2 regions of the Streptomyces sp. NPDC001787 genome follow, and region 1 is predicted to be linked to the other one. Evidence: riboswitches for the same ligand, from Rfam matches in the RefSeq annotation. Region 1 holds a riboswitch; the other holds the start of a gene.
The links. A riboswitch is a leader RNA that binds a small molecule or an ion and turns the genes downstream of it on or off. The one in region 1 is predicted to bind glycine.

Region 1 (15,657 bases):
GCAGCGAGGGCAGCGACAGCATGATGTCGGTGCAGCGCATGATCACGGTGTCGACGCGCTGCCCGGCCTTGCCGCCGAGGGTGGCGGCGGCTCCGGAGAGCACACCGACCACGGCGCCGACGATCAGGCCGATGAGCATGGAGACGACACCGACGAGCAGCGTCTGCCGGGCCCCGACGAGCCAGCGGGAGAACATGTCCCGTCCCAGGTGATCCAGGCCGAACCAGTTCTCGCCGCGCATGCCGACGAACTTGCCCTGGTTGGGGAAGACCTCGCTGCGCCAGTTCTGCGCGGTGGCGCCGTGCGGGGCCAGCATCGGCCCGACGACGGCGACGAGGACGAACACGGCGATGATCACCGCGCCGATGATCGCCATCTTGCTGGAGCGCATCCGGCGGAACGCCTCGCGCCACAGGCTCGTTCCGGCGACCGTCTCGGAGCTCTGGGTCAGCTCGGCGAGACGGTCGATCTTGTCTGCCTTGTTGGTCAGGATCGTCACGTCAGTGCACCCGCACTCTCGGGTCGATGATGCTGTACGCGAGGTCGACCAGCAGGTTGATCAGCACGTACACCATCGCGATGAAGAGAATGAACCCGACGAGCACCGGGTAGTCGCGCCCGTCGATCGCGGTACGGATGAAGGATCCGATGCCGCCGAAGTCGAAGACGGACTCGGTGAGCACCGCACCGGACAGCAGGCTGCCGGTCAGCAGGCCGACCGCGGTGATCACGGGCAGCAGGGCGTTGCGCAGCACATGGCGGCCACGCACGACGCGCTTGTCCAGGCCCTTGGACTCGGCGGTGCGGATGTAGTCCTCGCCGAGCACCTCCAGGACGCTGGCGCGGGTCATCCGGACGATGACGGCGAGCGGGATCGAGGCCAGCGCGACGGCGGGCAGGATCAAGTGCATGATCGCGTCCCAGCTCGCGTCGAACTCACCGGTCAGCAGGCCGTCCAGGACGGAGAATCCGGTGATGTCGGTGGCGTTGAGTCCGGTGGTGAGCCGGCCCTGGCTCGGGAACCAGCCCAGCTCCACGGAGAAGATCCCGCGCAGCAGCATCGCCAGGAAGAAGACCGGGATGCAGATGCCGAGCAGTGATCCGGAGACGGAGGCGACGTCCAGCCAGCCGCCGCGGTGCTTGGCCGCCAGGTAGCCCATCGGGATGCCCACGACCACGGCGATCAGGATCGCGGCGACGCTGAGCTCCACGGTGGCCGGGAAGCGAAGGGTGAATTCGTCCCACACCGGCTGGCCGGTCTGGGTGGAGGTTCCGAGGTCGAGCTCGAAGATGCGCTTGAGGAACCGCCAGTACTGGACGTGCACCGGCTCGTCGAGCCCGAGTGCCCGGTTGATTCTCGCTACTTCGGCTTCGGTCGCCCGCTCGCCCAGGATCGCTGACGCGGGTCCGCCGGGCAGTCGGTTCAGCCAGAGGAACAGCAGGACCGACAGGCCGAGCAGGGTGGGAATGAGCTGGAGAAGTCTTCTTACGACGAGTCGCAGCACCCCGCATGCCCCTTTCTCACGTGCATCGATGCGGGTCCGCCCGGCCACCTGGTTGCTGTGGCCGGGCGGACCCGCTGGTGTGCGATTACTTGAAGGAGACCTCGGCGAAGTTCTCCTGTGTCAGCGGGGAGACCTTCGGCGGGTTGACGTTCTTGGCGAACGCGATGGCCGGGGGCGACGACGAGAGCGGCACGCCCGGGACGTACTCCGCGATCGCCTCGTTGGCCTTCTTGTAGGCCTCGGTGCGGGCGGCGGAGTCGACGACCTTGGAGGCGGCGTTCACGGCGTCGAAGACCTTCTGGTCCTTGAAGCCCCACTGCTTGTCGGGCCCGGCGAACCAGGTGCCGATGAAGTTGTAGCCGTCGTTGAAGTCACCGGTCCAGCCGAGCATGTGCAGGGCGCAGGAGCCCGCCTCGGTGGCGTCCAGGTAGTCCGGGGCCCACTTCATGGCCTTCGGGACGATGGTGATGCCGGCCTTCTCCAGGTCGGCCTTCATCAGCTCGAACATGTCCTGCGGGGCAGGCATGTACGGGCGGGTGACCTCGGTCGGGTAGCAGAAGTCGATCTTCAGCTTCTCCTCGCCGGCCTGCTTGAGGAGGTTCTTCGCCCGGGCGGTGTCGAACGGGTACGTCTTCACCTTGTCCGAGAAGCCGGCGACCGTGTCGGGCATGAACTGGTTCGCGACCTTGCCGCCTTCGGGCAGCTGGGTCTTGACAAGGTTCTCGCGGTCGATGGCGTGCGTGATGGCCTGACGGACCTCGGGCTTCTTCAGCGCCGGGTTCGCCGACTGGCTCATGCCGAGGTAGAAGATGTTGAAGACGTCACGGGTCGGGACCTCGTAACCCTCCTTCTCCAGCGTGGTCACATCGGCCGGCGCGACCAGGTCGTAGCCGTCGATGTCACCCGCCTGGAGCGCCTGGCGGCGGGTCTCCTCGGTGGAGATGGTGCGGAAGACCAGGTTCTTCACCTTGGCCTTGGCACCCCAGTAGTCGTCGAAGCGCTGCAGGGAGACTTCCTTGTTCCCCTTGTTCCACTTCGTGATCTTGTACGGGCCGGTGCCGGCGACCGTGCCGGCCTCCTGGCTGTACTTGGGGTACGTGATCGCGTCGCCCTTGGCGGTCGCGTCCTGCTTCTCGTACTCCTTGATGGCCTTCGGCGAGTGGATCGCGAGCGCCTGGAGGGAGAATCCGCCCGGCAGGTTCGCCGAGGGCTCGTTCACCTCGATGACGGCCGTGTTCTCGTCCTTGGCGGTGCAGGACTTGTAGTTGGGCTTGGGCGCCTCGGCGTCCTCGTTCTTCGCGAACCCGCCCATGATGGTCTGCCAGTAGTAGGAGACCGCGCTGGACTGGTACGTGCCCTTCCAGTTGAACCAGTGGTCGTAGTTCGCGCAGACCGCGGCGGCGTTGAACGCCTCGCCGTCGTGGAACTTCACGTTCTGGCGCAGGTTGAACGTCCAGACCTTGCCGGCCTTGTCGCTCTCCCACTTCTCGGCGAGACCGCCGACGAGCTTGCTGCCGCCGGGCTCGTGCTCCAGGAGCGCCTCGAAGGCCTGACGGGTGACGCGGAACGTCTCGCCGTCGCTCGCGAGGGCCGGGTCGAGGGAACCGGGGTCACCAGCTCCGGCGAAGACGAAGGTGTCCTTGTCGCCCCCCTTGGAGCCGCCCTCGTCCCGCTCGCTGGAACAGCCCGTGGCGATCAGACCGACAGCGACCGCTGTCGTGATCGCCCGGACTGCCCGGGACTTGAATATTCGCATGGGTCCACCCCTGGTTCGCCATGTTGTGAGGTTTGATGGCCGCACACTACAGACGGTGCCCACTGCAAGAGAACAGTCCGGATAGCGGTGAGACCTAGTCGAGACCCGGACAGTAAACAAACCGTCCAGTTCCGGGACATCCTCGCGTGGGAATCCAACAAGCCGGACATCAAGGGGTGTTCGACGCACGGTGACCGAACGTCGCGCTCGTCGCGGTTCAGCGGGGGCGGTGCGGGTATCCGTAGCCGGGCACGGCGGCGGGCGGCGGGCCGGCCGGTGCGTGCGCCTCACGGTCGTAGAACGGGCGGGAGTTGGCGCGCAGCCACATCGCGACCGGGTCGTACTCGTCGGACATGGCGACGGTGGAGACGGGCAGCCCCTCGGGGACCGCGCCGATCGACTGCCGCATCATCTCGCGCACCGAGTCGACGGAGGCGCGGCCCGTGTCGTAGAGATCGAGGCCGATCGCGAGGTACGGAACACCCACGGCGGGATGCACCCAGGCACGGCGCAACGAGCGGACCGCCGGGGTGCGGTGGGCGTTCTGCGTGAGCAGCGCGTAGAACTGGGGGATGTCGACGGCGGGATCGGAGAGCCGCAGGGGGCCGGCGGGCAGCCGGTCGAGGCCGGTGGCGATGCGGCGCAGGTCCAGCCAGGGAATGCCGACGCCACCGCCCGGGGCGTGCGGGTTGAGCCAGATTCCCCAGCGGTCGGGGAACAGGGCGCGGGCGATGTCGCGGCCGGTGACGAGCTCGTGGGCCCGGTTCCAGCCGCTGGCGGAGAGCTCCTGGGCGGAGGTCACGCACGGGGCGTACCCCTGGCCGTCGATCTCCATGTTCCCGTACTGGGCGTCCGGCGAACCGGCCGTGCCGTGCCAGAGGAGCATCCAGATCCGGCCGTCGGCGAGGGCCGCCAGCAGCGCCTCGTAGGCGTCGTAGCGCCCGGGGGTCACCTGGCGCAGCATGTGCTCGACCTGTCCGGCCGCCGCAGTGCCTGCACTCACCCTGTGTTCCGCCCCTCATCGATCCGCTGTGTCGCGTCGCCGCTCCCGGGCACACGGGAGCGACCCCGCCATCAAACCAGCTTATGCGCCGCCGCTGACACCGACTTGACGCCAAGGGTTGACGTCGCCACCCGGCAACGACGGTTGACCCCGGCCCCGGGAGCGGCCGGCACCCTCGCCGGCGGTGCGGTCAGTGCCCCTCACGCCGGTAGAACGGCCGGACCTTCTCCCGCATCCAGTCGCCGACGAGGTCCTGGGCCACATCGAGCAGGACCAGGTTGACGGGCCACGGCACCTGGACCCGGCCCAGCGCCCGGCCCAGCGCGTCCATCGGGGCGCTCTGTCCCGCGCCGTCCCAGGTGGCGAGCTCGACGCCGATGAAGAGGACGGGGTCGCCGCCCTCGATGCTGGCGAGCGTCCGGCGGGCGGTGCTCACCACGCCGCTCTCCTGGAACTCCCCGGCCGCGGCGGCGAGGAAGTCGACGGGTTCCTCCTGCCAGTCGGGCTCGAACAGACGGACCCGGGCGCCGCCGGCGGGCCCGTCCAGGGGCGTACGGCCGGCCCGGCAGAGCTCGGCGACGGCGGGCGGCGGCAGTGGCACGCCGACCGCGCCGCCCGGGTTCACGGCTATCCCGACCTGCGGCGGCAGTCCGCGGGCGAAGTCCCGGGCGGGCGCCACGGTGAAGGACATCCGGGTGCCGACGCAGCCGAGGAACTGCGCTTCGGAGCTGAACACGGGGACGTGGGCGACGCCGTCGATCTCCATCATCGGCAGGTCGAGATCGGGGCTTTCGGGGCCGCCGCCGTTGGGCAGCGGCACCCAGAGCGCGCTGCGGCCGAGCACCTCGACGAGCCGGCCGCCCGCCTCCGGGACTCCGATCGAGGCGGCGAGCACCTCTTCGAGCTCATTGGCCGGCCATCCCTGGTGCGGATGCGTCTGTGCCGGTACCGGAATGTCCACTGCCCCTGTGTCCCTCTCTCGACCGTGCGTTCCGGCGGAAACCCTAGCCTCCCGGGTCCACCGCCCGGCGGTGAGCCCGGCGGCGTCCGGCGGTGAGCCTGTCGGCGTGCCCGGCGGCGTCCGGCGGTGAGCCTGTCGGCGTGCCCGGCGGCGTCCGGCGGCGAGCCCGGCGGCGTCCGGCAGCCGGACGGCCCGGCGGGCGCCCGGTGGCCGTGCGTCCGCGTACGGGGCCCGCGCGTGACGCCCGCGCCGCCCGGCCCCGCACGCCCCGCGAGCCCTACTCCTCCGCGAACGAGATCCGGCCGAGCACCCCCGCCGCCTCACGGTCCAGCAGCACCGCCGAGGCGCATCCCGGGGGCAGCAGACCCCGCTCCGTGTCGTGCAGCAGCCGGCCGACCGAGCGCCGGTGCCGGGCGAAGGCGTATCCGGAGACGCCCCGGCCGCGCTCGCGCTGTCCTTCCCGCGCCACCTCGGGCGTGACGTCGAGCAGGACGAGGTGGAGGGTGCGGGCCCGCCGCCGGGCGTCCCGGGCCAGCCAGCGGCGCACCCAGGCCTGTGTGCCGCAGTCGTGCACCACGACGGACTCACCGGAGCGCAGTACCCGCCACAGCCCGTAGTAGTGGGCCACCCGGACCAGCGGGCGGTAGAGGGCGTACGGGAGTAAGCGGGGCAGGGCCCCGGCCCAGGTGTCCCGGGTGTCCTGGGAATCGATGGCGCGGTCCGTGACGGCCCGCCGGATCAGTGTCGACTTTCCGCTTCCGGGCAGCCCGGAGACCACCACGAGATCGCCGGACGCGAAGTCCAGGCTGTGCGGGCTGCGCCCGGCGCGCCCCCGGAGGTCACGCACCACCGGCGCGTGCGTGCCCAGCATTTCCCGGGCGGGTGCGCCCGGCTGCGCGGGCATCGCGCCGTGCGCGACCCCCGCGGTCGTCGCGTACCGCTGCAAGTCCATCGCCCTCCCCCTGTCGGGTCACCCACACCTGCCCAAGAAGTGTAAAGAAAAGGTAATGCGGCACAACCGGGCCTGCGGCCCGTGTCGGTGGGAGACCGGACGCCCCACTCTTCCGCAAGGCGTGCGATGATGACCCCGCCAACTGCATACCGGCCGTTTGAATCCGCGCGGGAGAGTTCCGGTCACTGTGTGTGCCGGGCGCCGAAGGAGCAAGTTCCTCCCTTGAATCTCTCAGGCCCCGTACCGCGTGGATGAGGCAGATCTGAAAAGCGAGCCGCCCGGCGGCTCCACCCAAGGTGCAAGCCGAACCCGGCGAGGGCTGACCCCTTCAGGGCCTTTCGGCGAACCTCTCAGGTTCCGATGACAGATGGGGAGGGATCGTCCTCTGTCGTCATGCCCTGGAGCCGAATCCATGAGCAACGCCCCCCGTCTCACCGCCCTCGACGCCCTGCATCGTTCGCTGGGCGCCACCATGACCGACTTCGCCGGCTGGGACATGCCGCTGCGGTACGCGAGCGAGCGCGACGAGCACAACGCCGTACGCACCCGGGCGGGTCTCTTCGACCTGTCCCACATGGGTGAGATCACGGTCACCGGGCCGCAGGCCGCCGCCTTCCTGAGCTACGCGCTGGTGGGCAACATCGCCACCGTCGGCGCCGGCCGCGCCCGCTACACGATGATCGTCGGGAGCGACGGCGGCATCCTGGACGACCTGATCGTCTACCGGCTGGGCGAGACCGAGTACATGGTCGTCGCCAACGCGGGCAACGCGCAGACCGTGCTGGACGCGCTGCGGGACCGGGTGGCCGGTTTCGACGCCGAGGTGCGTGACGACCGGGACGCGTACGCGCTGCTCGCCGTGCAGGGCCCGGAGTCGCCCGCGATCATGAAGGCCGTCACGGACGCCGACCTGGACGGGCTGAAGTACTACGCGGGCCTGCCCGGCACGGTCGCCGGGGTGCCCGCGCTGATCGCCCGTACCGGCTACACCGGCGAGGACGGCTTCGAGCTGTTCGTGGCCCCCGAGCACGCCGAGCAGCTGTGGCGGGCGCTCACCGAGGCCGGTGCGGCGCACGGTCTGATCCCCTGCGGGCTCTCCTGCCGCGACACGCTGCGCCTGGAGGCGGGCATGCCGCTGTACGGGCACGAGCTGACGACCGCGCTGACCCCGTTCGACGCGGGCCTGGGCCGGGTCGTGAAGTTCGAGAAGGAGGGCGACTTCGTCGGGCGCGAGGCCCTCGTGGCCGCCGCCGCCCGCGCCGAGACCGCCCCGCCCCGCAAGCTCGTCGGTCTGATCGCCGAGGGCCGCCGGGTCCCGCGCGCCGGATTCCAGGTCGTCGCGGGCGGCGAGGTGATCGGCGAGGTCACCTCCGGCGCCCCGTCACCCACCCTGGGCAGGCCGATCGCCATGGCGTACGTGGACGCGGCGTTCGCCGCGCCCGGCACCGAGGGCGTCGGCGTGGACATCCGCGGCACGCACGAGCCGTACGAGGTCGTCGCGCTGCCGTTCTACAAGCGCGAGAAGTGACATCCCGGGCATCACGCCGCCCCGGAAGTGACGTATTCGCGTCTCACACCGTAAGACCACCGTTCATCAGCACTCCCCCGCGTACAGGAGAATTCAGGTCATGAGCAACCCCCAGCAGCTGCGGTACAGCAAGGAGCACGAGTGGCTGTCGGCCGTCGAGGACGGTGTGGCCACGATCGGGATCACCGAGTACGCGGCCAACGCGCTCGGTGACGTCGTCTACGCGCAGCTCCCCGAGGTCGGCGAAACGGTGACCGCGGGCGAGACCTGCGGCGAGCTGGAGTCGACCAAGTCGGTCAGCGACCTGTACTCCCCCATCACGGGTGAGGTCGTCGCGGCGAACCAGGACGTCGTGGACGACCCGTCGCTGGTGAACTCCGCTCCGTTCGAGGGCGGCTGGCTGTTCAAGGTACGGGTGGCGGAGGAGCCGGACGACCTGCTCTCCGCCGACGAATACACCGCGTTCTCCGGCAACTGAGACCCTAGGGATCCCCTGATGTCGCTTCTCAACTCCTCCCTCCACGAGCTGGACCCGGACGTCGCCGCAGCCGTCGACGCCGAGCTCCACCGTCAGCAGTCCACCCTCGAAATGATCGCCTCGGAGAACTTCGCTCCGGTCGCCGTCATGGAGGCCCAGGGCTCCGTCCTCACCAACAAGTACGCCGAGGGCTACCCCGGCCGGCGCTACTACGGCGGCTGTGAGCACGTCGACGTGGTCGAGCAGATCGCGATCGACCGGATCAAGGCCCTGTTCGGCGCCGAGGCCGCGAACGTCCAGCCGCACTCCGGTGCGCAGGCGAACGCCGCCGCGATGTTCGCGCTGCTGAAGCCGGGCGACACGATCATGGGCCTGAACCTGGCCCACGGCGGTCACCTGACCCACGGCATGAAGATCAACTTCTCCGGCAAGCTCTACAACGTGGTCCCGTACCACGTCGACGACACCGGCACCGTGGACATGGCCGAGGTCGAGCGCCTGGCCAAGGAGACCAAGCCGAAGCTGATCGTCGCGGGCTGGTCCGCCTACCCGCGCCAGCTCGACTTCGCCGCCTTCCGCCGCATCGCGGACGAGGTCGGCGCGTACCTGATGGTCGACATGGCGCACTTCGCGGGCCTGGTGGCCGCGGGTCTGCACCCCAACCCGGTGCCGCACGCCCATGTCGTCACGACCACCACGCACAAGACCCTCGGCGGTCCCCGCGGTGGCGTCATCCTGTCGACGCAGGAGCTCGCCAAGAAGATCAACTCGGCGGTCTTCCCCGGTCAGCAGGGTGGCCCGCTGGAGCACGTGATCGCCGCCAAGGCGGTCTCGTTCAAGGTCGCGGCGACCGAGGAGTTCAAGGAGCGCCAGCAGCGCACCCTGGACGGCGCCCGCATCCTCGCCGAGCGCCTGGTGCAGCCGGACGTCACCGAGGTCGGCGTCTCCGTCCTGTCCGGCGGCACGGACGTGCACCTGGTCCTCGTCGACCTGCGCAACTCCGAGCTGGACGGCCAGCAGGCCGAGGACCGCCTCCACGAGGTCGGCATCACGGTCAACCGGAACGCCGTCCCGAACGACCCGCGGCCGCCGATGGTCACCTCGGGTCTGCGGATCGGCACCCCGGCCCTGGCGACCCGCGGTTTCCGGAACGAGGACTTCACCGAGGTTGCGGAGATCATCGCCGCCGCGCTGAAGCCGTCGTACGACGCCGCCGGCCTGAAGGCCCGCGTCACGGCACTTGCCGAGAAGTTCCCGCTGTACCCCGGTCTGAAGTAGTCCGGAAGCAGTTCGCACGTTTCGGGCGGGGCACCGCGCACACTGGACAGTGAGCGCGGTGCCCCCACCCTTGTCCTCGCTCTTCGGGCCGACCCGGCCCGTACCGCACCACCCGGCAGACAACGGCGTCTTCCCACCCTTAGGAGTCATCCCGTGGCCATCTCGGTCTTCGACCTGTTCTCGGTCGGTATCGGCCCGTCCAGCTCCCACACGGTGGGACCGATGCGCGCCGCCCGGATGTTCGCGCGCCGCCTCAAGAACGAGGGCCTGCTGGCCCACACCGCCTCGATACGGGCCGAGCTGTACGGTTCGCTCGGCGCGACCGGCCACGGGCACGGCACGCCCAAGGCGGTCCTGCTCGGCCTGGAGGGCGAGTCGCCCCGCACCGTCGATGTGGAGTCCGCCGACGCCCGCGTCGAGCAGATCCGCACCACCGGCCGGATCAACCTGCTCGGGGCGCACGAGATCCCCTTCGACGCCGACGAGCAGCTGATCCTGCACCGCCGCAAGGCCCTGCCGTACCACGCCAACGGCATGACGATCTTCGCGTACGACCACGAGGGCGCCCCGCTCCTGGAGAAGACCTACTACTCCGTCGGCGGCGGCTTCGTCGTGGACGAGGACGCGGTCCAGGGCGAGAACCCGATCGTCCCGGACGACACCGCCCTCAAGCACCCCTTCCGCACCGGTGACGAGCTGCTGCGGCTCTCCGGCGAAACCGGCCTGTCCATCTCCTCGCTGATGCTGGAGAACGAGAAGGCCTGGCGCACCGAGGACGAGATCCGCTCGGGTCTGCTGGACATCTGGCGCGTCATGCAGGCCTGTGTCTCGCGCGGCATGTCCCGCGAGGGCATCCTCCCCGGCGGCCTGAAGGTCCGCCGCCGCGCCGCGAACTCCGCCCGCCAGCTGCGCGCCGAGGGCGACCCGCAGGCCCACGCGATGGAGTGGATCACCCTCTACGCGATGGCGGTCAACGAGGAGAACGCGGCGGGCGGCCGTGTCGTCACGGCGCCCACCAACGGCGCCGCGGGCATCATCCCCGCCGTCCTGCACTACTACATGAACTTCGCGGCCGGCGGCTGCACCGAGGCCGAGAAGGAGGACAGCGTCGTCCGCTTCCTGCTCGCCGCCGGGGCCATCGGCATGCTCTTCAAGGAGAACGCCTCCATCTCCGGCGCCGAGGTCGGCTGCCAGGGCGAGGTCGGCTCCGCCTGCTCCATGGCCGCGGGCGCGCTGGCCGAGGTCCTCGGCGGCTCCCCCGAGCAGGTCGAGAACGCCGCCGAGATCGGCATGGAACACAACCTCGGCCTGACCTGCGACCCGGTCGGCGGCCTGGTCCAGATCCCGTGCATCGAGCGCAACGGCATGGCGGCCGTCAAGGCGGTCACCGCGGCGAAGATGGCGCTGCGCGGCGACGGCAGCCACAAGGTCTCCCTCGACAAGGTCATCAAGACCATGAAGGAGACGGGCGCCGACATGAGCGTCAAGTACAAGGAGACGGCGCGCGGCGGGCTCGCGGTGAACATCATCGAGTGCTAGGCACATAGGCCCTGACCAGCGGCTTTTCGTTTTTCGGCGCTGTCGGGGCCTGCCCTGCCCACGCGTCCCTTCGCCTCGCTCTTGAAGTGTCTGCTCGGAGGTGCGGGGACGCCCTGTGACGTGCGTGGGTGACGGTGAACGACTTCGCCGTGGTCCGCCCGGCTCTCCGGTCGATGCAGGGGGACGGTCCGTTGCCTGCGGCTGGCTGGAAGCCACTGCCTGACCTTGCACCAGGTGTGATCTCAGTTACCTTCGGGGGGACTGAATGGAGAACCGCGATGATTCGAGGCTGGGAAGCCGATCCCTCTTCGCCACTGGTGCGCCGCCTGGGTAAATCCCCCGCCGAGCTCGGGACCACGGGCGGCGAGCAGGGGTGCCCGGACGTCTGGGAACTGGAGAACGGGGACATCGCCGTCGTTGGCCGCGACCTCACTGATTCCTACCTGCCGAGTCTTCCCCCGGGGCTCGTCGTCGCCCCGGACGAGCGGATCGTCGTCATCCCCCGCAGGACGGCCGCTGCGGCGAAGGCAGACCTGCCCGATGCTTAGCCCACAGGCCGACGGCCCAGGCCGGCGCCTCGGACTTGACGCCTGTTCCGAGGGTTTCGGTCGCCAGTTCTGACGCTCCGGCTCCGCGGGGTTCCGAAAACCCGAACGTCAAGGAGACGGCGCGGGGCGGGCTCGCGGTGAACGGCATCGGGTGCTGAGCGAGGGGCCCTGACCTGTGGCTTCATGTCCGCGGTGCGGTCGGGGCCCCTCGGTGGCCGGTGGCGGGGAGGTCCCCGCGATATCCCTGAGAAGTCCCTGCCGGGGGTCAGGCCGCGCAGTGGGGCGGGGCCGCCGTGGAAGTCGACCATCTCGGAGAAGAGTTCCCCGATGTCCAGGGGATGGCCCGCCGCCGCCCCCTTGGCCTCGGCGCGGGCGCGGTGCAGGTTGGGTACCCGGCGTTCGCTGTCCAGGAGGTGGGCGAACGGGGTCGGGGCCGCCTCGCGTGTGATCCCAAGCGGGGTGAGTCCTGCGGCGATGCCGTCGGCGGCCGGGCGCTGGACGTACCGCGGATAGGACTCGGTGGTGTCGAGGAGTTCGGGACCGCCGACCGGGCCGTGACCGGGAACCACGATGCGGGGCGAGAGGGCGCGCAGCCGCTCGATGACGGAGATCGACCCGGCGACTGACCCGGTGAGGCAGAACGGTGTGGCTCCGGACATCACCACGTCGCCGGTGAACAGGACGCGCTGGTCCGGCTACCGCGGCCATTCCGGACCCCCGCCGCTTCGCGGACACGAGACCGCGGCCGGACACGGAATGGCACCGTCCGGCCACCGGGGGGGGGGAGGGACGGAAGCAGTACTGGAGCGGGCACCGGGAGAGCCGGCCCCTCTCCGGGACGGTGCCGCCGCACTCGTCGCGCACCGCGGCCACCGCCGGAGCGCCCGGTCGCCGCACACCCCGAATACGGCGCGCCGAATACCCGTCGGCCTTCTTTGAACGCCTCCGACCGCACCGTCGGCCGGGGGTTCCGCGCCCCCTCCCTCCGGTCTTCGATTTCGGGGTAGGAGCACCATGGGCGAACCGGGGAGGGCGGGCCTCCCGGTCCCCCGCCCCGGGAGTCCGCTTCCGTCGCGGCAACACCACCGTGGTCCGGGCGTAACGCGGGTTCGGCTGGATATCGCCGGCGGCCCGTCGACGCTTCCGCGGCGATCACCGGGCCGCCGAATCGAGCAAGTGGCCGATACCCGCTCATCGGCCCCGATGTTCGCGGGCCGGACCTCCGGCGCGCTCCGGACACCCGCGGGGCCCGAGGCGCGCCACCCCCTGCCGCACCCCGTCGGCGGGACGAGGGGGACACGTCTTCCATCGTGCTCAATGCGCCCTCGGTCGCGGACCGGAGGGCGGCCGGTCAGTAGCCTGATCATGGACGGCCTGTTACCGGCGGGCGTCCCTCGCTGTTTCGCCCGTTGCCCCCCCCCACGACCAATTCAGGAGCCGTACCGTGGACGTGCCCTTCGCCATCGACCCGGCCGGGAGCGACATTCCCGGCGAGGGCGCACGGCTCCGCGCGGCCGGACCCGCGACTCCCGTGACCCTGCCCGGCGGGGTCACCGCCTGGGCCGTCAGCCATCACTCGCTGATCAAACAGCTCCTCACCGACGACCGGGTGAGCAAGGACCCCCGCGCGCACTGGCCCACCTGGCAGCGGGGGGAGATCACCCCCGACTCCTGGCTGCACACCTGGCTCGGCGTGGTCAACATGTTCACGGCGTACGGGCAGGACCACCGGCGGCTGCGCAAACTCGTCGCACCGGCGTTCACCGCCCGCCGCACCGAGGAGCTGGCCGGTGACATCGAGAAGGTGGCCGGGCGGCTGCTCGACTCCATGGCCGCCGAGCCGCCCGGCCGGACGGTGGATCTGCGCGCCCGGTACGCGCACCCGCTGCCGATGCAGGTCATGTGCCGGCTCTTCGGGATCCCCGAAGGGCTGCGGCCCCGTACCGCGGCGGTCATCGCCCGCATCTTCGACACCGACATCGGCCCGGAGGAGGCCGCGTCCACCTGGCAGGAGATCCAGGACGTACTGCGCGAACTGGTCGCGCTCAAGCGCCCCGACCCCGGCGACGACATGACCAGCGTCCTCATCTCCGCCCGGGACGAGGGCGGCGCCCGGCTGAGCGAGGAGGAGCTGATGCACACGCTGTGGCTCGTGATCTCCGCCGGGTTCGAGACCACCGTGAACCTCATCGGCAACGCGGTCCACGCGCTGCTCACCCATCCCGAGCAGCTCCGGCTCGTCGTCGCGGGCGAGGCTTCGTGGAGCGATGTCGTCGAGGAGACCCTGCGCTGGGCACCGAGCGTGGCCAGTCTGCCGCTGCGCTTCGCCGTGGACGACATCCCGCTGCCCGACGGCCGCACGATCCGCCGCGGCGAGGCGATCCTCCCCGCCTACGCCGCGGCGGGCCGGGACCCCGCACAGCACGGGGCGGACGCCGGCTCGTTCGACATCACCCGGCCCGCGCAGGGGCATCTGGCGTTCGGTCACGGTGTGCACATGTGTGTCGGCGCGCCCCTGGCCCGCCTCGAAGCACGCATCGCCCTGCCGGCCCTCTTCGAGCGGTTCCCGGGTCTGGCGCTCGCCGGGGGGCCGCAGGACCTGGTGCCCCTGGAGTCGTTCATCTCGAACGGGTTCCGGGCACTGCCCGTTGTCCTGTGACCGCCCGGCGGACCGGGGGTGCTCAGCGGGGCGGGTGTGCTCAGCGGGGCGGGTGCTGCGCCGCGGAATCCCGCCGCGCCGCACGGCGCCCGCGCACCGCTGACGCCAACTCGCCCAGCAGCGCCTCGGTCCGCTCCCATCCGACACAGGCGTCGGTCACGCTCTGTCCGTACGTCAGGGTGTCGAGGGGGCCCGGCTCCTGGCGCCCCTCCCGCAGGAAGCTCTCCACCATCAGCCCGGCGATCCCCTCCTCGCCCCCGGCGATCCGCTCCGCGATCTCGACGACGACCTCCGCCTGCCGGTGGTGGTCCTTGCCGCTGTTGGCGTGGCTGGCGTCGATGACCAGCCGTTCGCGCATCCCCGCTCCGGCCAGCACCGCCAGGGCGTCGCGGACGTCCTGGGGGCCGTAGTTGGGGCCGCCGCGCCCACCGCGCAGGATGACGTGGCAGTCGGGGTTGCCGCTCGTGGAGACGATGGAGCCGCGGCCCTGTTCGTCGAGGCCGAAGAAGACGTGCTCGCCCGCGGCGGCGCGGCATCCGTCGACGGCGGGCTGCACGACGCCGTCGGTCGCGTTCTTGAAGCCCACGGGCATCGACAGGCCCGAGGCCAGCTGGCGGTGCACCTGGCTCTCGGGGGTACGCGCGCCGATCGCGCCCCAGGTCACCGCGTCCGCGATGTACTGCGGGCTGTTCGGCTCCAGGAACTCGCAGCCCACCGGCAGTCCGGTGTCGAGCACATCGAGCAGCACCTGGCGGGCGGTCCGCAGCCCGTGCTGGACATCGTGCGTCCCGTCCAGGTGCGGGTCGTTGATGAGGCCCTTCCACCCGAGCGTCGTGCGCGGCTTCTCGAAGTACACCCGCATCACCACGCAGAGGTCGTCGGCGAGCGGCGCGACGGCGGCGGCGAGGCGCTGTGCGTACTCCCGGGCGGCGGCCGGGTCATGGACGGAGCACGGGCCGACGACCACCAGCAGGCGGTCGTCCTCCCCGGCGAGCACATCCCTGACGGCGCGTCGGCCGTCCTGGACCAGAGCGGCGCGGGCAGGCCCCAGCGGCAGGTCCGCGAGCAGGGCGGACGGGGCGATCAGGGGCTGGAAACCGGTGACGCGCAGATCGTTGGTGCGCGGCGCGTCGGTGCGGGGGCGGCCCGTCGTGGGCGTGGTCATGGGGTGATCCTGTCTCTGTGCCGAGGCAGGGTCCCGGTCCCGCGGTGCTACGTCCGCATCACCCGCCACCAGCCGCCTCAACGACGAAAAGGCAGAGACGAACGTCTCTGCCCTGCTGGCTCCGGGTGCTCGGTCGGTGATCAGCGCATGTGACCACCGACTCCACCCGGAGCCGGCGTAAAGCGCGGATACCACCCGAACAACGTAGACATGCGGAGGACCATAACACGAGCCGGGGTTCACCCGCCCCGGGATCCGTCGGCACTCCCGGAGGTTCACCAACTG
Region 2 (15,657 bases), on a different contig from region 1:
GCCGGCCGCCGAGAAGCTGGGCTGGCCCCAGAAGACCTACTCCTGGGCGGAGCTGGTCGCCTCGGCCGTGGAGTCGGACAAGGTACGCCTCGGCGCGGCCGACCCGGCCCGCAGCGCCACCGGCCTGCTGGCCCTGACCAGCATCGGGGCCTCGTCCGGCAGTCAGGGCGGGGACAGCGACACCCGGGTGGCCGAGACCGCGAAGGTGCTGGCGCAGCGGATGTCCGACGGCGACACCCAGGTCCTGGAGACCCTGGCGCGCGACGGTTCGGGGACCGAGGAGGGCAACCCGAAGCGCAACCAGGCGGTGCCGCTCTCCGAGCAGGCGGCTTTCGCCCACAACGCGGAGGCCGGCGGAGGGGGCAAGGTCGACCTCTTCTACCCGAAGGACGGCAGCCCCCTGCTCAACTACCCGTACACCCTGGTCGACGAGCCGAAGCTGAGCACCGAGGAAGCACGGGCGGCCCTGCGCTTCATGACCCTGCTGAACGACCGCGGATCGCGGGCCGTCCTGACCCGGCACGGGTTCCGGTCCGTGGACGGGACAGCCGGGGAAGCGGTCGTCACGGCGGCGGGCGGCAGGACGCCCCAGCCGTACGCCAACGCCGCCGCCGACGCGCCCACCGCTCAGGCGCTCCAGGAGACGCTCGGCATGTGGACCATCACGGTGCAGAGCGCGCGGCTGACCACGGTGGTCGACACGTCCGGCTCGATGGCCACCGCGGTGCCGGGCCGCGGCCAGTCCCGGATGGACGTCACGAAGGCGTCCCTGATCCAGGCTCTCGGCCAGTTCACACCGGAGGACGAGATCGGGCTCTGGGAGTTCGCGACGACACTGGACGGCGAGAAGGACTACCGCGAGCTGATGCCCACCGGCAGGCTGGGCGACCCGGTGAAGGGCGGCGGCACCTACCGGGACGAACTGTCGGCGGCGTTCGCGGGCCTCGAACCGGTACCGGGCGGGGCGACCGGTCTGTACGACACCACGCTGGCCTCGTACAAGGCGGCTCAGTCGTCGTATGTGAAGGGCAAGTTCAACTCACTGGTCATCCTCACCGACGGCTCCAACCAGGACGCCCACGGAATCTCCCGCAGTGCGCTCATCGACCGGCTGAAGCAGCTCGCCGACCCGCAGCGTCCGGTCCCGATCATCGCCATCGCGGTGGGTCCGGACGCCGACCGCGAAGAGGTCTCCGCGATAGCGGAGGTGACCGGCGGCGGGGGGTACGAGGTGAGCGACCCGGCGGATATCCAGGCGGTGATCCTCCAGGCCATCATGACGGCCGGGCAGAACGGACGCGCCACCCAGGAGTAGCCCGCGCATCCGCCCCGGCCCCCGGTCCTTCTGCCACCCCGGCCACCGGCCCGTCCGCCACCCCGCCACCGCACTCTTCCCGGGACCGGTCCTGTCCTCGCCCCGGTCGCGGTCCGGTCGCGGTCCCGGTCCCGGTCCCGGTCCCGGTCAGGGTGCCGGGAATCCCACCGGCCAGGTGTGCACCGGCTCGCCCGTCTGCGCCAGTTCGATGTAGCGCCGGGTGGTGGCGGCGAGCGCCGCGTCACGTTCCAGCCCGGCCTCCAGGGCCCGGTGGTACGTGGCGACCTGCCAGGACGCCCCGTTGACGCGTCGTCTGCACCGCTCCTCGATGATGCCCAGGTAGCGGTCGCGGTCCGCCGGCTCGATGTTCCACGCGTCGAGCCCGGCAGCCGCCAGCGGCAGGAGCTCGTCGCGTACGAGCTTGACGGCCGGCACCTTGGCGAGCCCGCCGGAACGGCCCGGGAGCGGCCAGAGGATCTCGGCATCGATGCCGTGGCGGCAGGCCGCGTCGAAGTTCTCCGCGGCGGCTTCGAAGGGCAGCTTGCTCCACACCGGCCGGGACTGCTCGGCCAGGGCGCGTACCAGCCCGTAGTAGAACGCGGCGTTCGCGATCACGTCGGGCACGGTGGGCCCGGCCGGCAGGACGCGGTTCTCCACCCTCAGATGGGGAACGCCGTCGGCCAGTCCGTACACCGGCCTGTTCCAGCGGTAGACCGTGCCGTTGTGCAGCACCAGCTCGGCCAGCGTGGGGACCCCTCCGTCATCGAGCACCCGCAGAGGTTCCTCGTCGTCCCGGATCGGCAGCAGCGGCGGGAAGTAGCGCAGGTTCTCCTCGAACAGCTCGTACGCGGAACTGATCCAGCGCTCCCCGAACCAGGTCCTCGGCCGCACACCCTGGTTCTGGAGTTCGGGCGGCCGTACGTCGGTGGCCTGCTGGAACAGCGGTGGCCTCGACTCCCGCCACAGCTCCTTGCCGAACAGGAAGGGCGAGTTGGCGCCGAGCGCGATCTGCACGGAGGTGACGGCCTGGGCGGCGTTCCAGACGTCCGCGAAACGCGCGGGTGTCACCTGGAGGTGGAATTGGACGGAGGTGCAGGCCGATTCGGGAGCGATCGAGGACGAGGTGCAGACCAGCCGCTCCACGCCCTCGATATCGAGGGCGAAATCCTCCCCCCGGGCCGCCGCCATTTGATCGTTGAGCAGCGTGTAGCGTTCCGCTTCCGAGAGGTTCGAGGACACCACGTCCCGCTGTCCGAGTGTCGGCAGGATTCCGATCATCACGATCCCCGCGCCCACCTCGGCGGCCTTCCGGTGGGCATACGCGAGACCCGTGCGCAACTCCTCCGCGAGCTGGTCGAAAACCCGGCCGCTGAGGCGGTGCGGAACAATATTCACTTCCAGATTGAACATACCCAGTTCGGTCTGGAAATCCCGGCTCGCGATGCGCTGGAGAACCTGCGCATTCCGCATCCTCGGCATGCCGTCAGGACCCGCCAGATTCAGCTCGATCTCCAGCCCCAGGAGATTCTTGGGGCGATCGAACCTCCGCTCCGCCAGCAGCCTCTCCAACCCCTCCAGGCACTGGTTGAGCTTTCTGCGGTACGTCTGCCGATCCGACAGGTCAAAGGCTCGCGCCACGACCTTCTCCCCCATCGAAGGGTCCCTCCTCCAGTGGGCGGCCCGCGGCCCAGGCCGCTCGTATCAGGATCGATAATGCCCATTCGAGGTGATCCATAACGTCCCCCGGGCGCCGTAGACCCGCTAGTCTTCGACGGAATCGGCGGGCACATTCCGTCGGCATACGGCAATCGGATGTTTCGACCCTGGGGCGAGTGACGGAAAACACCGTCGAGTTTCGGCCTACCGCAACATCGGAAAAACCCCTGGCGAAGGATGACCTGAACAGCAGGAATCATCAGAAACTCCACAATTCACAGACCTGATGCCGCCTTGCGGTTCGCCATCGCGCCAGCTAGTGGAAGTACCATGTGAACACTTTTCGTATAAACTCCGCCCACGAGGCAGAGAGTTGACGCAACCGGCCCGGTCCCGGCCCCTCTGGCCCCGCCCGCCGACAGCGCCGTCTGCACCCACCACGCATCACCGTGTCTCCAAGTGAGAGGCGACCCACTATGCCGCTGCATGTTCCCCCGGCTCCCGCGCCCGCATTGCGCAGCGTTCTCGCGGCACTCGGATCCCCCACCGCCGTCCGCGAAGCCCGCACTCCCGCGCTCCGGTCGGCCCAAGGCCCCCTGAGCCCCGAACTTCCGCTGCCCGTCCATGTACTGGACCGGATCGTTCCGAACGACCCCGCGCCCCGTACCCGTCTGGCCGCCTGGCGATTCCTGATCCGCAGCGAGGAGCGCGCCGTCGCGGCGGCGGACACCGTACTCACCCCGGACGGCTGGGCCTTCTCGCACTTCTTCGAGGGGCCCTACCTCGCCTCGACCGAGCTGGCGGTCAAGCAGGCGGAGGCGTCGGCCGCCCCCTGCCGGGCGCGGCTGCTGTCCATCCCGGAGCTCTACATGCTCACGCTGTGGCTGCACGGAGACACCGACGCCGATGCCGCCGCCTCGGTGCTCGCCCCCACCGATGTGCTGGTTCCCCTGGCGCCCGCCCCGCCGGGGATAGCGGCGCACCACCCGCGCCGCGTCGCCGATCTGCTCCCGCTGATGACCCTGCGGGTCACCCCGGGACCGCTGCTCAGTTCCGCCTGACCCGGCCCTTCCCCCGCATGCCCCCGCGGCGCCCCGTTCCGCCCGTACCCGCACGGGACGGGCCGGGACACCGCGGGGGCTCATTCGTACCCGTCCGGACTAGCCCGGTCCGGCCACCCCGAACCACCCAAAGGGACAGTGCAGTTGCGCTGAACCGTCCGGCCGGGTGATGCGTCATGGGAGGAGAAGAAGCGCTGCGGCGAAATCCCTGCGGAATGACGCCCGCAGGGCAACACTGGGACCGGACCGACTGATACGGGGGCGGCAAATGAACACGTCATCCAGCCGCAGGACATTCGAATCGACGCAGCGAAAGAACCCATCCATGTGCCAGCACCAGCCACCCTGCCCGACCGCCGACTCCGCCGACCGGGAAGCCGCCCGCCTGACGGCACACCACCCGGAACAGGGCTGGAGCCTGCTGTGCAACGGCGTCCTGCTCTTCGAGGACACCGGCGAGCTGCTCCCGGACGGGCAGATCATCGCCCCGCACCGGCCGCTGGGGGCCGACCGGGTGGTGAAGGCCGCCTGACCCCGCACGTACGAAGGGGGCCGGCCCGGAGAGATCTCCGCACCGGCCCCGACGCATGTCCGCAACGCGCCTATACCTTCGGTCAGTTGTCGTACTCGTCCAGCGGCGGGCAGGAGCAGACCAGGTTACGGTCGCCGAAGGCGCCGTCGATCCGGCGCACCGGCGGCCAGTACTTGTCCGCGGCCGACACTCCGGCCGGGAAGACGGCCTCCTCACGGCTGTAGGCGTGATCCCATGCGCCACCGAGCGCCGCCGCCGTGTGCGGGGCGTTGCTCAGCGGGTTGTCGTCCGCGCTCCACTCACCGGAGGCGACCTTCTCGATCTCGCCGCGGATGGCGATCATGGTGTCGCAGAACCGGTCGAGCTCGGCGAGGTTCTCGCTCTCGGTCGGCTCGATCATCAGCGTCCCGGCCACCGGGAACGACATGGTCGGCGAGTGGAAGCCGTAGTCGATCAGGCGCTTGGCGACATCGTCGATGCTCACTCCGGTCGCCTTGGAGATCGGCCGCAGATCCACGATGCACTCGTGCGCGACCAGGCCGGCCGGACCGTTGTACAGGATCGGGAAGTGCGGCTCCAGGCGCTTGGCGATGTAGTTGGCCGCGAGCACGGCGACCTGCGTCGCGCGCTTCAGCCCCTCGCCGCCCATCAGCCGGACGTACGCCCACGAGATCGGCAGGATGCCGGCCGAGCCCCACGGGGCGGCCGAGATCGGGCCCACACCGGTCTCCGGGCCCGCGGCGGGCTGGAGCGGGTGGTTGGGGAGGTAGGGCGCGAGGTGCGCGCGGACGCCGACCGGGCCGACACCGGGGCCGCCGCCGCCGTGCGGGATGCAGAAGGTCTTGTGCAGGTTCAGGTGCGAGACGTCGCCGCCGAACTTGCCGGGCTTCGCGAGACCGACCAGCGCGTTGAGGTTGGCGCCGTCCACGTAGACCTGGCCGCCCGCGTCGTGCACCTCACCGCAGATGGCGGCGACATGCTCCTCGAACACACCGTGGGTCGAGGGGTAGGTGATCATGAGCACGGCGAGCTCGTCGCGGTACTGCCCGATCTTGGCGCGCAGGTCCTCGATGTCGACCTCGCCGTCGTCGGCGGTCTTCACGACGACGACCTTCATGCCCGCCATGACGGCGCTCGCGGCATTGGTGCCGTGGGCCGAGGACGGGATCAGACAGACGGTGCGCCCCTCGTCGCCGTTGGCCCGGTGGTACGCCCGGACGGCCAGCAGACCGGCGAACTCGCCCTGCGAACCCGCGTTCGGCTGGATCGACACGGCGTCGTAACCGGTGACCTCGGCGAGCCGCTCCTCCAGCTCACGGATGAGGGTGAGGAATCCCTGAGCCTGCTCGGCGGGCGCGAAGGGGTGCAGGGCCCCGAACTCGGGCCAGGTGATCGACTCCATCTCGGCGGTCGCGTTCAGCTTCATGGTGCAGGAGCCGAGCGGGATCATGCCGCGGTCCAGCGCGTAGTCCCGGTCGGCGAGCTTGCGCAGGTAGCGCAGCATCGCGGTCTCGGACCGGTGCTGGTGGAAGACCGGGTGCGTGAGGATCTCGTCGTCGCGCAGCAGCCCCTCGGGGAGCGTCTCGGCGGCCACCGCGTCCAGCGCCTCGACGTCGCCCTCGGCGCCGAAGGCCGCCCATACGGCGGCGACCTGGGTGCGGGTCGTGGTCTCGTCACAGGCCAGGGAGACCAGGTCGGCGTCGACGAGGCGCAGGTTGACCCCACGCTCACGGGCGCCCGCGACCACGGCGGCGGCCCTGCCGGGAACCCGCACGGTCAGCGTGTCGAAGAACGCGCCGTGCACGACGTCGGCTCCACCCCGCCGCAGGCCCTCGGCCAGGATCGCGGCGTAGCGGTGGGTGCGCCGGGCGATCGTCCGCAGGCCCTCGGGGCCGTGGTAGACGGCGTACATCCCGGCCATGACGGCGAGCAGCACCTGGGCGGTGCAGATGTTGCTGGTGGCCTTCTCGCGGCGGATGTGCTGCTCACGGGTCTGGAGGGCCAGGCGGTACGCCTTGTTGCCGTCGGCGTCGACGGAGACGCCGACGAGCCGGCCGGGCAGGCTGCGGGCGAACTTCTCGCGCACGGCCATGAAGCCGGCGTGCGGTCCGCCGAAGCCCATCGGTACGCCGAAGCGCTGGGTGGTGCCGACGGCGATGTCCGCGCCCAGCTCTCCGGGGGAGGTGAGCAGGGTCAGGGCGAGCAGGTCGGCGGCCACGGTGACGATCGCGCCGAGCTCGTGGGCCTGCCCGATGACGGGCTTGAGGTCCCGCACGGCTCCGGAGGCGCCCGGGTACTGGAGCAGTACACCGAAGACGCCGCGCTCGGCGAGATCTGCCGGGATGCCGTCGGTGAGGTCGGCGACGACGACCTCGACACCGGTCGGCTCCGCGCGGGTCTCGATCACCGCGACGGTCTGCGGCAGGGTGTCGGCGTCGACCAGGAAGACACCGTTCTTCACCTTGCCGACGCGGCGGGACAGGGCCATGGCCTCGGCGGCCGCGGTGCCCTCGTCGAGCAGGGAGGCGCCGGAGGTGGGCAGCCCGGTCAGCTCGGCGACCATCGTCTGGAAGTTGAGGAGCGCTTCGAGCCGCCCCTGGGAGATCTCCGGCTGGTACGGCGTGTAGGCCGTGTACCACGCGGGGTTCTCCATGACGTTGCGCAGGATCACCGGCGGGGTGAACGTGCCGTAGTAGCCGAGCCCGATCATCGGCGCGAGCACCTGATTGCGGTCGGCGAGCGAACGCAGCTCGGCCAGCACCTCGGCCTCGGTACGGGCCGACGGAAGCTTGAGGGCCTCCGTGCTCTTGATCACGTCGGGCACCGCGGCGGCGGTGAGCTCGTCGAGCGAGCCGTAGCCGACCTGGGCGAGCATCTTCGCCTGGGCCTCACCATCGGGCCCTATGTGGCGCTGCTCGAACGGAATGCCCTGCTCCAGCTGGGAGAGCGGAGTGCGACGGGGGGTCATGATGGAGGCCTCCTGGTCTGTCACGACCTGCGAGGGGCACCGCGGCGTGGGTGCCCGAACGGCCTCCCCCTCTGTCATCTCAACCTGAGAGCTTCACCGGCCCGCCTCACGGCGCACCGGCTTTCACCGTCGGTGAGGGTGGGATCCGTTCCGGGCACATGCCCGCAGGGAACCCGCCCTGCTTTCCAGAGTGACCTCGTCCGTGCGGTACGGGGGCCTGAGAGATTCCGGGGAGGATTTGCTCCTTCGGCGCCTCCGGATTCTGCACCGGAGGACTCTCCCGCACGGGGTCAGCAGCCATAAGCCAGCCTACCAGCGGGGTTCACGCCGAATTGCTCAAGTGGCCGACACCCGCGATCTGCACTTCTGTAGTGCTTGTGGAGTAGTCACCACCACCCAGGCAGTTGCGACCAGTGGGAGGCACCGTGCAGACCGACATCGATCCGCGCAGCCTGATCGGCCGCAAGGCATTCGACCGCAGGGGAACCAAGATCGGAACGGTGGACGAGGTCTATCTGGACGATGCGACGGGGGTCCCGGAGTGGGCGGCCGTACGGACCGGCCTCTTCAGCCGGGACGCTTTCGTCCCCCTCGAACCGAGCGAATTCGTCGAGGATTCGCTGCGGATCCCGTTCGACCGCGCGTTGATCAAGGACGCGCCGGACTTCGGAGTCGGCCGCCACCTCAGCCCGGAGCAGGAACTGCAGCTCTACCGCCATTACGGGCTGGACTCCGCGCCCCCGGGGGAGACCGGGCAGGACCAGGACTTCGGCAGGCTGGCGGGCCAGGAGGAGTAGTCCACGGGGTCGCGCACCAGGGGCAGCGGATCGGCCGGCCGCAGCTCCGGGTCGTCGGTACGGAACGTACGCACCCGGCCCGGTGTGCCGCCCGGCTCCTCGAAGCGGACCGTCACGCGGCCCACCCCGCTGCCCTGCACCCAGCCGTGGCCGTGCGTGCCGTGGCGCACATCATGGCCGGCGGGCCAGCGCCGGGCGGCGAGGGTCTCCGCGCTCTCCCCCTCCGCCTCCCCCGCAGGGACGGTGTGCGGCGTTTCACCGTCCTCCGGGGGGCCGGGCGGGGCCTCCGGTGCGGCCTCCGCTCCGGCTTCGGCCTCCGCTTCCGCCTCGGCCGCCTGCCGGGCATCGGCCGCCTGGGCGAAGAGGTCCTCCTGGGTGTAGTCGGCGAGCCCCGTGACGCCCACTCCCAGCAGCCGTACGCCCCCGGTGGTGTCCACTGCCTCCAGGAGTCTCGCCGCGGCCTCCCGGACCACTGTGGGGTCGTCCGTGGGCCCTCTGAGGGTCTCGGAGCGGGTCAGGGTGGAGAAGTCGTACCGGCGCACCTTGAGGACCACGGTGCGCCCGGAGCGCCCCGCGGCCCGCAGCCGCTCCACGCACCGGTCCGCCAGCCGCTCCACCTCCGCGCGCACCCGCACCCGGTCGTGCAGGTCGACATCGAAGGTGTCCTCGACCGATACGGACTTGGCGTCACGCTCGGCGACGACCGGGCGATCGTCCAGGCCGAGCGCCATCCGGTGCAGCGAGACGCCGTGCGCCTTGCCCACCAGCCGGACGAGCTCCGCCTCCCCGGCCTCGGCCAGGTCGTGGACGGTGGTCATCCCGGCCCGGCGGAGGTGGTCCCCGGTGGCGGGGCCGACGCCCGGCAGGGTCCGTACGGGCATGGGCGCCAGCAGCTCCCGTTCGCTGCCCGGCTCGATGAGCAGGAGCCCATCCGGCTTGGCCTCCTCCGAGGCGATCTTGGCCAGCATCTTGGAGCCGGCGAGCCCCACGGAGCCGCTCAGCCCGGTCACCGCGTGGATGGCGGCCCGCAGCTGCTCGCCCATGGCACGGGCCGACACCGAGTCGTCGGCGACGCCGCCCGCCTCCAGATCGACGAAGGCCTCGTCCAGGCTGAGCGGCTCCACCAGCGGCGACAGCCTGCCGAGCAGCTCCATCACCTGGTCGCTCACCGCGCGGTACAGCGAGAAGCGCGGCACGAGATACGCGGCGTTCGGTGCCAGCCGCCGGGCCTGCGCCGTCGGCATCGCCGAGTGCACGCCCAGGCGCCGGGCCTCGTACGACGCGGTGGCGACCACCCCGCGCGGCCCCAGGCCGCCCACGACCACCGGCTTGCCGCGCAGACTCGGCTTGGACGCCTGCTCCGCCGAGGCGTAGAAGGCATCCATGTCCAGATGGAGGATGGTGGGCGCGGCTCTCACACCTCCGATGCTGCCCTACGGCACTGACAACGCGACGGTACCGACAACGCGGCTGCCCGGCCCCCTTTCGGGGCCGGGCAGCCGTCATGCTGTCGCCGATGAGGTCAGCCGGTCATCCCGCCCGGTTGCGCCGCCGCGCGAGTTCGTCGGTGGGGTTGTTGCCCACCAGCGTCTCGCCGGTGTCGACCCGCTCTCCGTGCAGCTGGGACAGTGCCGCGTCCACGTCCCGCCACACGACGCCGACGGCGATCCCGAAGACCCCTTGACCGCCCTGGAGCAGCGCCACGACCTCGGCGGGCGAGGAACACTCGTAGACCGTCGCACCGTCGCTCATGAGCGTCATCCGCTCAAGGTCCTGGAACCCCCGGGCCCGCAGATGCTGGACCGTGGTGCGGATGTTCTGCAGGGCGACCCCGGTGTCCAGGAACCGCTTGACGATCTTGAGGAGGACCACGTCCCGGAAGCTGTAGAGACGCTGGGTGCCCGACCCGTAGGCCGGACGCACGCTCGGCTCCACCAGCCCCGTACGCGCCCAGTAGTCGAGCTGGCGGTAGGTGATCCCCGCCGCCGCGCACGCCGTCGGTCCGCGATAGCCGATGTCATTCGCTGCTGCCACGCCGTCCGCCGCCACCGCAGCCGGCTGAACCGGTTGCCTGATGGTGTGGTCGGCCGCACTGCCGTGCTGCGGATACGGCCCACCCGCTGCCGTACCGTCGCCGCTGATTCTCACGCCGACCTCCGTCCTTGACCTGCCCACTCGAAGGTAGGCAGTCACTTGGGGTGCGTCAACGATCGCCACACTCGGCACGCCGAGTGATAATCACCCTGAGGGTGGTTTCCCGTGCCTCACTATCGGGAAAGGCTTGTCGGATGCGCTGACGACACCCCTGCGGGACGGTCACTGACTGTTGGTACCGAAGTCCTCCGGGGAGATCTGGTCGAGGAACTCGCGGAACTTCTCCACCTCGTCCTCCTGCTCGTCGGGGATGGCGATCCCGGCATCGTCCAGCACCCCGTCACTGCCGTAGATCGGCGTTCCGGTCCGCAGGGCGAGCGCTATGGCGTCGGACGGCCGGGCACTCACCTCGACCCCGCTGGCGAAGACGAGCTCCGCGTAGAACACACCTTCGCGAAGGTCCGTGATGCGGACCTCGGTGAGCTCCTGGCCGACGGCCTCGAGCACATCCTTGAAAAGATCATGGGTCAGCGGCCTGGCCGGAGCCATGCCCTGCTGGGCGAAGGCGATCGCGGTCGCCTCCCCAGGACCGATCCAAATGGGGAGGTACCGGTCGCCTCCCACTTCACGCAGGAGAACGATCGGCTGGTTTGAGGGCATTTCCACCCGGACACCGACAACGTCGAGCTCGTTCACACAGCAACCCTAGGACGTGCCCGCCATGTTTGGGTAGTCGGGCGCCTGTGAGGTCAGTGCAGCCGGACCTGCAGAGCCGTCTGGACAAGGGCCGCGTGCAGCCGCACGGAAAGCTCGGCGAGCTCCTTCGCGGTGGCCTCCGCATGGGCTCTGGTCTGCGGATTCCGGTGCCGGCGCAAGGGCGCGACCACCTGTTCGATCAGCCCGGCCTCGCGGTCGGCGGCGGCCCGCATGGCCCGCAGGTGCCGAGGTTCCAGACCGAATCGGCCCAGATCCGCCACAAGTTTCGCCACGGTCACCGTCTCGGCGTCGTAGCCGCCCTCCGGCATGGCCACGATCAGCCCGTACGACTCCCACTCGTCGAGCTGCTCCTCGTCCACCTCGGCCGCCGCGAGCAGCTCGGAGCGCCCGATGCGCGCGGCGGTCGCGGCGCCGGGGCCGGAGTCCCAGAATCCGTCGGAGAGGTCCCGCTGGCCGCCGGGGGTGGGCAGCACGGGCTGCTCCCCCCGGGCCAGGGCGTCGAGATGCCCCCGGATGACCTTCAGCGGAAGATAGTGGTCCCGCTGCATACGGAGCACCTGTGCGAGCCGCTCGACATCGCCGGTACTGAACTTCCGGTATCCGGAAGGCGTGCGCTGCGGCTCGATGAGGCCCTCGGCCTCCAGGAAACGAATCTTGGAGATGGTGACTTCGGGGAACTCGTCGCGCAACTGGAGGAGCACCGTACCGATGCTCATCGCTCGGGCGTCCGCGGCGGCGGTGCCGTGACCGGCACCGCCTGTGGGTGTTCGCAGCATGGGCCTTCCTGAGGGTCCCCCGGACCAGGTCCGGGGGAGGGTCATACGCCCCGCTGGCTCGCGTAGAAGACCAGCCGGTACTTACCGATCTGGACTTCGTCGCCATTGGACAGCGCGACGGAATCGATGCGCTCACGGTTGACATAGGTGCCGTTGAGGCTGCCGACGTCACCCACGGTGAAGCTACCGTCCGGGCTCCTGCGGAACTCCACATGACGCCGCGACACGGTCACGTCGTCGAGGAAGATATCGCTCTGCGGGTGCCGTCCGGCTGTGGTGAGGTCACCGTCCAGCAGGAAGCGACTGCCCGAATTGGGCCCCCGCCGCACCACGAGCAGCGCGGAACCGCCCGGCAGGGCGTCCACGGCCGCCTGTGCCTCGGGCGAGAGGGAAGGCAGCGCGGTCTGCCCCGTCGCCTCCGCCTCGTACGCCTCAAGGCCGGAGATCGAGATCGTCGACGTCGTCTCCGAGGCGCGCTCGGGGACACCGCCCCGCAGCGGCGTACCGCAGTTGGAGCAGAAACGGCTGGCTTCGGTGTTGCGGTGCCCGCACCTCGCACAAACCGGCATGGACGCACCCTCCGGGGCGGGGCTGAACCCTCCACCCGTACTTGAGGTTGATGGTTCGCCGAAACCTATGCGTCCGGCACCGGCATGGTCAACAGACGACACGCCGGGCCCACCCTGAGCGTCACCGGCGGCACCGGAGACCTCGTCGCGGAAGAGCGGGCGCTCCCCGCTCTGCTCCTCGTCCTGACCATGGCGCGGTGCACGGTGCCGGGCAGCGCTGTTGCTGTCCTCGCGTGCACTCTTTCCGAACAACTTCGCAAACAACTTCACGGGCGATTCCCCTTGACCGACATAGACCCGCCCGTGGGGCAGGACGAACCCTGAATGAACACACCTGCCGACCCGGACATCTTCACAACGTCCGTATCCACCCGACAGTTTCCACCACGCGCCACCAATCCGTTGCGCCGACCCCCCGCAACCTCCGGCCCGCGTCCTTCCGCCTTCGTACGCCCACGGCTCACTGGGACGACGACCGAGCGTAGTCAGGCTGCTTCGCCGGTCGCAAGGCATCCACGACGATGTCGTCCGACCTCTCCACGGCCGCGGCGGCCTGCTCCTTCTCCAGCGTCTGGACCACACCTCCCGGAATGTTGAGCGCCGGCTCCAGATCCTGCGGCTTGCCGATCACCTTGAACTCATAAGGCGCTTCGATCCTCTTGCCGTCGACCTGGATGTCACCGCCCTCACCGGCGAAGTACGTATTGGCCACCACCCGCACGCCGTTGACCTCGATCGCCTCGGCACCGGCCGCACGCAGCTCCTGGATGGCGTCGAGCAGCATGTCGGCCGCGACGCCGCCACCGGGGTCGTTGATCGTCAGCGTGATACCGGGGCCGTGCGCCGCCACGGTGCCCGCGAGGATACCGAGCTGCCGCTCCTTCTCCAGCGTCTGTTTCCGGGCCTCCTCGGCCTGGTCGGAGCTGTTCTCCAGCTCCGTGCGCTGATCGTCGAGGCGCTGCTTCTCGTCCTCCAGACGCTGGGTCCGGTCGTCGACCTCGTCGAGGATCCGGACCAGGTCCTCCTGCCGTGCTCCGCGCAGGGCGCTGTCCTCGCTGGTGGAGCGTACCTGGATGGCCAGCCCCAGACCGAGGCCGAACAGCAGGAGAGCGACGACGAGTTGGGCGCGGCTCACCCGGGGCGGCCACAGACCGGCCAGCAGCCGCCGACGTCCGTCGAGCGGTGCGGGCGGGGGCACGGGAGCTCCGGCCGGCTCGTCGCCGGCGCGCTCCTCGCTGCGGGGGGATTCTTCGTTACTCATCGGCCTCAAGCCCGGAAGACGTGCCGGCGGATGGCGGCGGCGTTGGAGAAGATCCGGATGCCGAGCACCACCACCACACCGGTGGAGAGCTGGGCACCCACACCCAGTTTGTCGCCGAGGAACACGATCAGTGCGGCCACGACGACATTGGACAGGAACGACACCACGAAGACCTTGTCGACGAAGATACCGTCGAGCATCGCCCGCAGACCTCCGAAGACGGCGTCGAGCGCGGCCACCACGGCAATCGGCAGGTAGGGCTCGACCACCGCCGGTACCTCGGGCCGGACCAACAGTCCGACCACGACTCCCACGACGAGGCCCAGTACGGCGATCACGATGTGCCCTTCCCTGATTCTGCCGTGCCACTGCCGGTGCCGGCGGTTTTCGGCTCTGCTGTACGGACGATCAGGCTCGGCGCGGCCGGAAGCCGTACCTTCTCCTGACCGGAAATGCTGGTCCTGATGTCGAAGTTCTCCTGCAGCGCGTGCAGGTACATCCCGTCGGCACTGTTGCGGAACGCGGTGGCGAGCTCCTTGCCGTCCCCCACCGCGAGCACCGTGTAGGGCGGCACGAGCGGCCGGTTGTCGACCAGTATGGCGTCGCCCGCCGCGCGGATCGCCGACAGTGCTGTCAGCCGTTGGCCGTTGATGGCGACGGCCTCCGCGCCGGACTCCCAGAGTCCGTTGACAACGCGCTGCATGTCCCGGTCGCGCACCCGTCCGGTGTCGGCGAAGCCGGTCGACTCGCGCGGTCCGCCGCCGCCCTGGTCGGTGTCCTTCGCATCGTCCACGACGAGCTTCACACCGGGCCCCTCGACCGCAGTGGCCCCGGACAGCAGTGCCACGAGCCCGCCCTGGTCCCCGCCGTGCTGTTCGAGCGCCTTGCGCTGGCGCTCGCTCACATCGGAGCGCAGCTCCTCGACGTCCGACTCCAGCGTGTCCGCCGCGGTGGTCTCCGCGTCGATACGGTCGATGAGCTCCTCGCGCTCCTTGGCCACGACCGGCGCCGACACCCGCGCCTCGGCGGCACCGAGGGTGACCACGAGAGCCGCGATCAGCAGCCCGGCCGCCAGACCGAGCTTCGACTTGAGCGTACGGGGCAGCCCGGCGCTCCCGTCGGCCCTGCGGCGTGCCGTGGCCTCGGCGTATCCGTCATCGAGGCTGTGGTCCATCACGTTGGTCAGCAGCGACATGGAGGCATCGGGGCGGGCTGGCTTCGGGGCGGCGGTGCTCCGATCGGGGGGCTGCTGCGACATGCCGCACATCGTCGCACGTCACCACGGCTACCGCCGAATGGCCCCACCGGTGCACCGGGAGCCCTGGCGCGGCAACTCCCGGTGCACCGCCCTCACATCAGCTGCCCGCGCTGTCCACGACGGCCGACCACTCGTCGAGCAGGGCCTGCGCGGAGGCGTCGTCGGGCCCTTCGGCCCACAGATGCGTGACGGCCTCGGCCCGGTCCGGCAGGACCATCACCCACCGGCCGTCGGCCTCGACCACCCGTACACCGTCCGTGGTGTCCACGCTGCGGTCCCCGGCCGCCTCGACCACACGCCGCATGACGAGTCCCTTGACCGCCCACGGCGTCGCCAGGTCACGGCGGAGCACATGGGCACGCGGAATGCGGGCGTCGATCTGGCTGAGCGTGAGCTGCGTACGGGCGACGAGTCCGATGAGCTGGACGAAGGCGGCCGCTCCGTCGAAGACACTGCTGAATTCGGGAACGATGAAGCCACCGCGCCCGTCTCCTCCGAAGATGGTGGAGTCCTCACGGCCCACCCTGGTCAGGTCGTCCGGCGACGTGGTCGTCCATTCCACCTGGGTGCCGTGGTAGGCCGCCACCTGCTCGGCCACGCGCGTGGTCGTCACCGGCAGGGCAACGCGCCCGCTGCGCCGCTCGGCCGCGACC

Region 2: another riboswitch for glycine. It lies ahead of gcvP (aminomethyl-transferring glycine dehydrogenase); the one in region 1 lies ahead of gcvT (glycine cleavage system aminomethyltransferase GcvT).

Annotation. Positions count from the first base shown of each region.
Region 1 is NZ_JBEOZE010000002.1:201,274-216,930, reverse strand. It holds gene ABT170_RS03595 (ABC transporter permease) at 1-499, opposite strand, end outside; gene ABT170_RS03590 (ABC transporter permease) at 501-1,505, opposite strand; gene ABT170_RS03585 (ABC transporter substrate-binding protein) at 1,591-3,261, opposite strand; gene ABT170_RS03580 (enhanced serine sensitivity protein SseB C-terminal domain-containing protein) at 3,479-4,225, opposite strand; gene ABT170_RS03575 (enhanced serine sensitivity protein SseB) at 4,455-5,225, opposite strand; gene ABT170_RS03570 (AAA family ATPase) at 5,503-6,177, opposite strand; glycine riboswitch at 6,336-6,433, shown strand; gene gcvT (glycine cleavage system aminomethyltransferase GcvT) at 6,590-7,705, shown strand; gene gcvH (glycine cleavage system protein GcvH) at 7,806-8,183, shown strand; gene glyA (serine hydroxymethyltransferase) at 8,202-9,461, shown strand; gene ABT170_RS03550 (L-serine ammonia-lyase) at 9,615-11,000, shown strand; gene ABT170_RS03545 (hypothetical protein) at 11,279-11,548, shown strand; gene ABT170_RS03540 (cytochrome P450 family protein) at 12,993-14,207, shown strand; gene ABT170_RS03535 (3-deoxy-7-phosphoheptulonate synthase) at 14,248-15,372, opposite strand.
Region 2 is NZ_JBEOZE010000042.1:2,869-18,525, reverse strand. It holds gene ABT170_RS36325 (substrate-binding and VWA domain-containing protein) at 1-1,315, shown strand, start outside; gene ABT170_RS36320 (glutamate-cysteine ligase family protein) at 1,463-2,968, opposite strand; gene ABT170_RS36315 (hypothetical protein) at 3,448-4,032, shown strand; gene ABT170_RS36310 (DUF5999 family protein) at 4,358-4,564, shown strand; gene gcvP (aminomethyl-transferring glycine dehydrogenase) at 4,647-7,532, opposite strand; glycine riboswitch at 7,728-7,825, opposite strand; gene ABT170_RS36300 (PRC-barrel domain-containing protein) at 7,958-8,329, shown strand; gene ABT170_RS36295 (DNA polymerase IV) at 8,251-9,747, opposite strand; gene ABT170_RS36290 (MerR family transcriptional regulator) at 9,860-10,477, opposite strand; gene ABT170_RS36285 (bifunctional nuclease family protein) at 10,646-11,119, opposite strand; gene ftsR (transcriptional regulator FtsR) at 11,173-11,916, opposite strand; gene ABT170_RS36275 (FHA domain-containing protein) at 11,958-12,755, opposite strand; gene ABT170_RS36270 (DUF881 domain-containing protein) at 12,946-13,746, opposite strand; gene ABT170_RS36265 (small basic family protein) at 13,752-14,084, opposite strand; gene ABT170_RS36260 (DUF881 domain-containing protein) at 14,081-15,004, opposite strand; gene ABT170_RS36255 (sugar phosphate nucleotidyltransferase) at 15,102-15,657, opposite strand, start outside.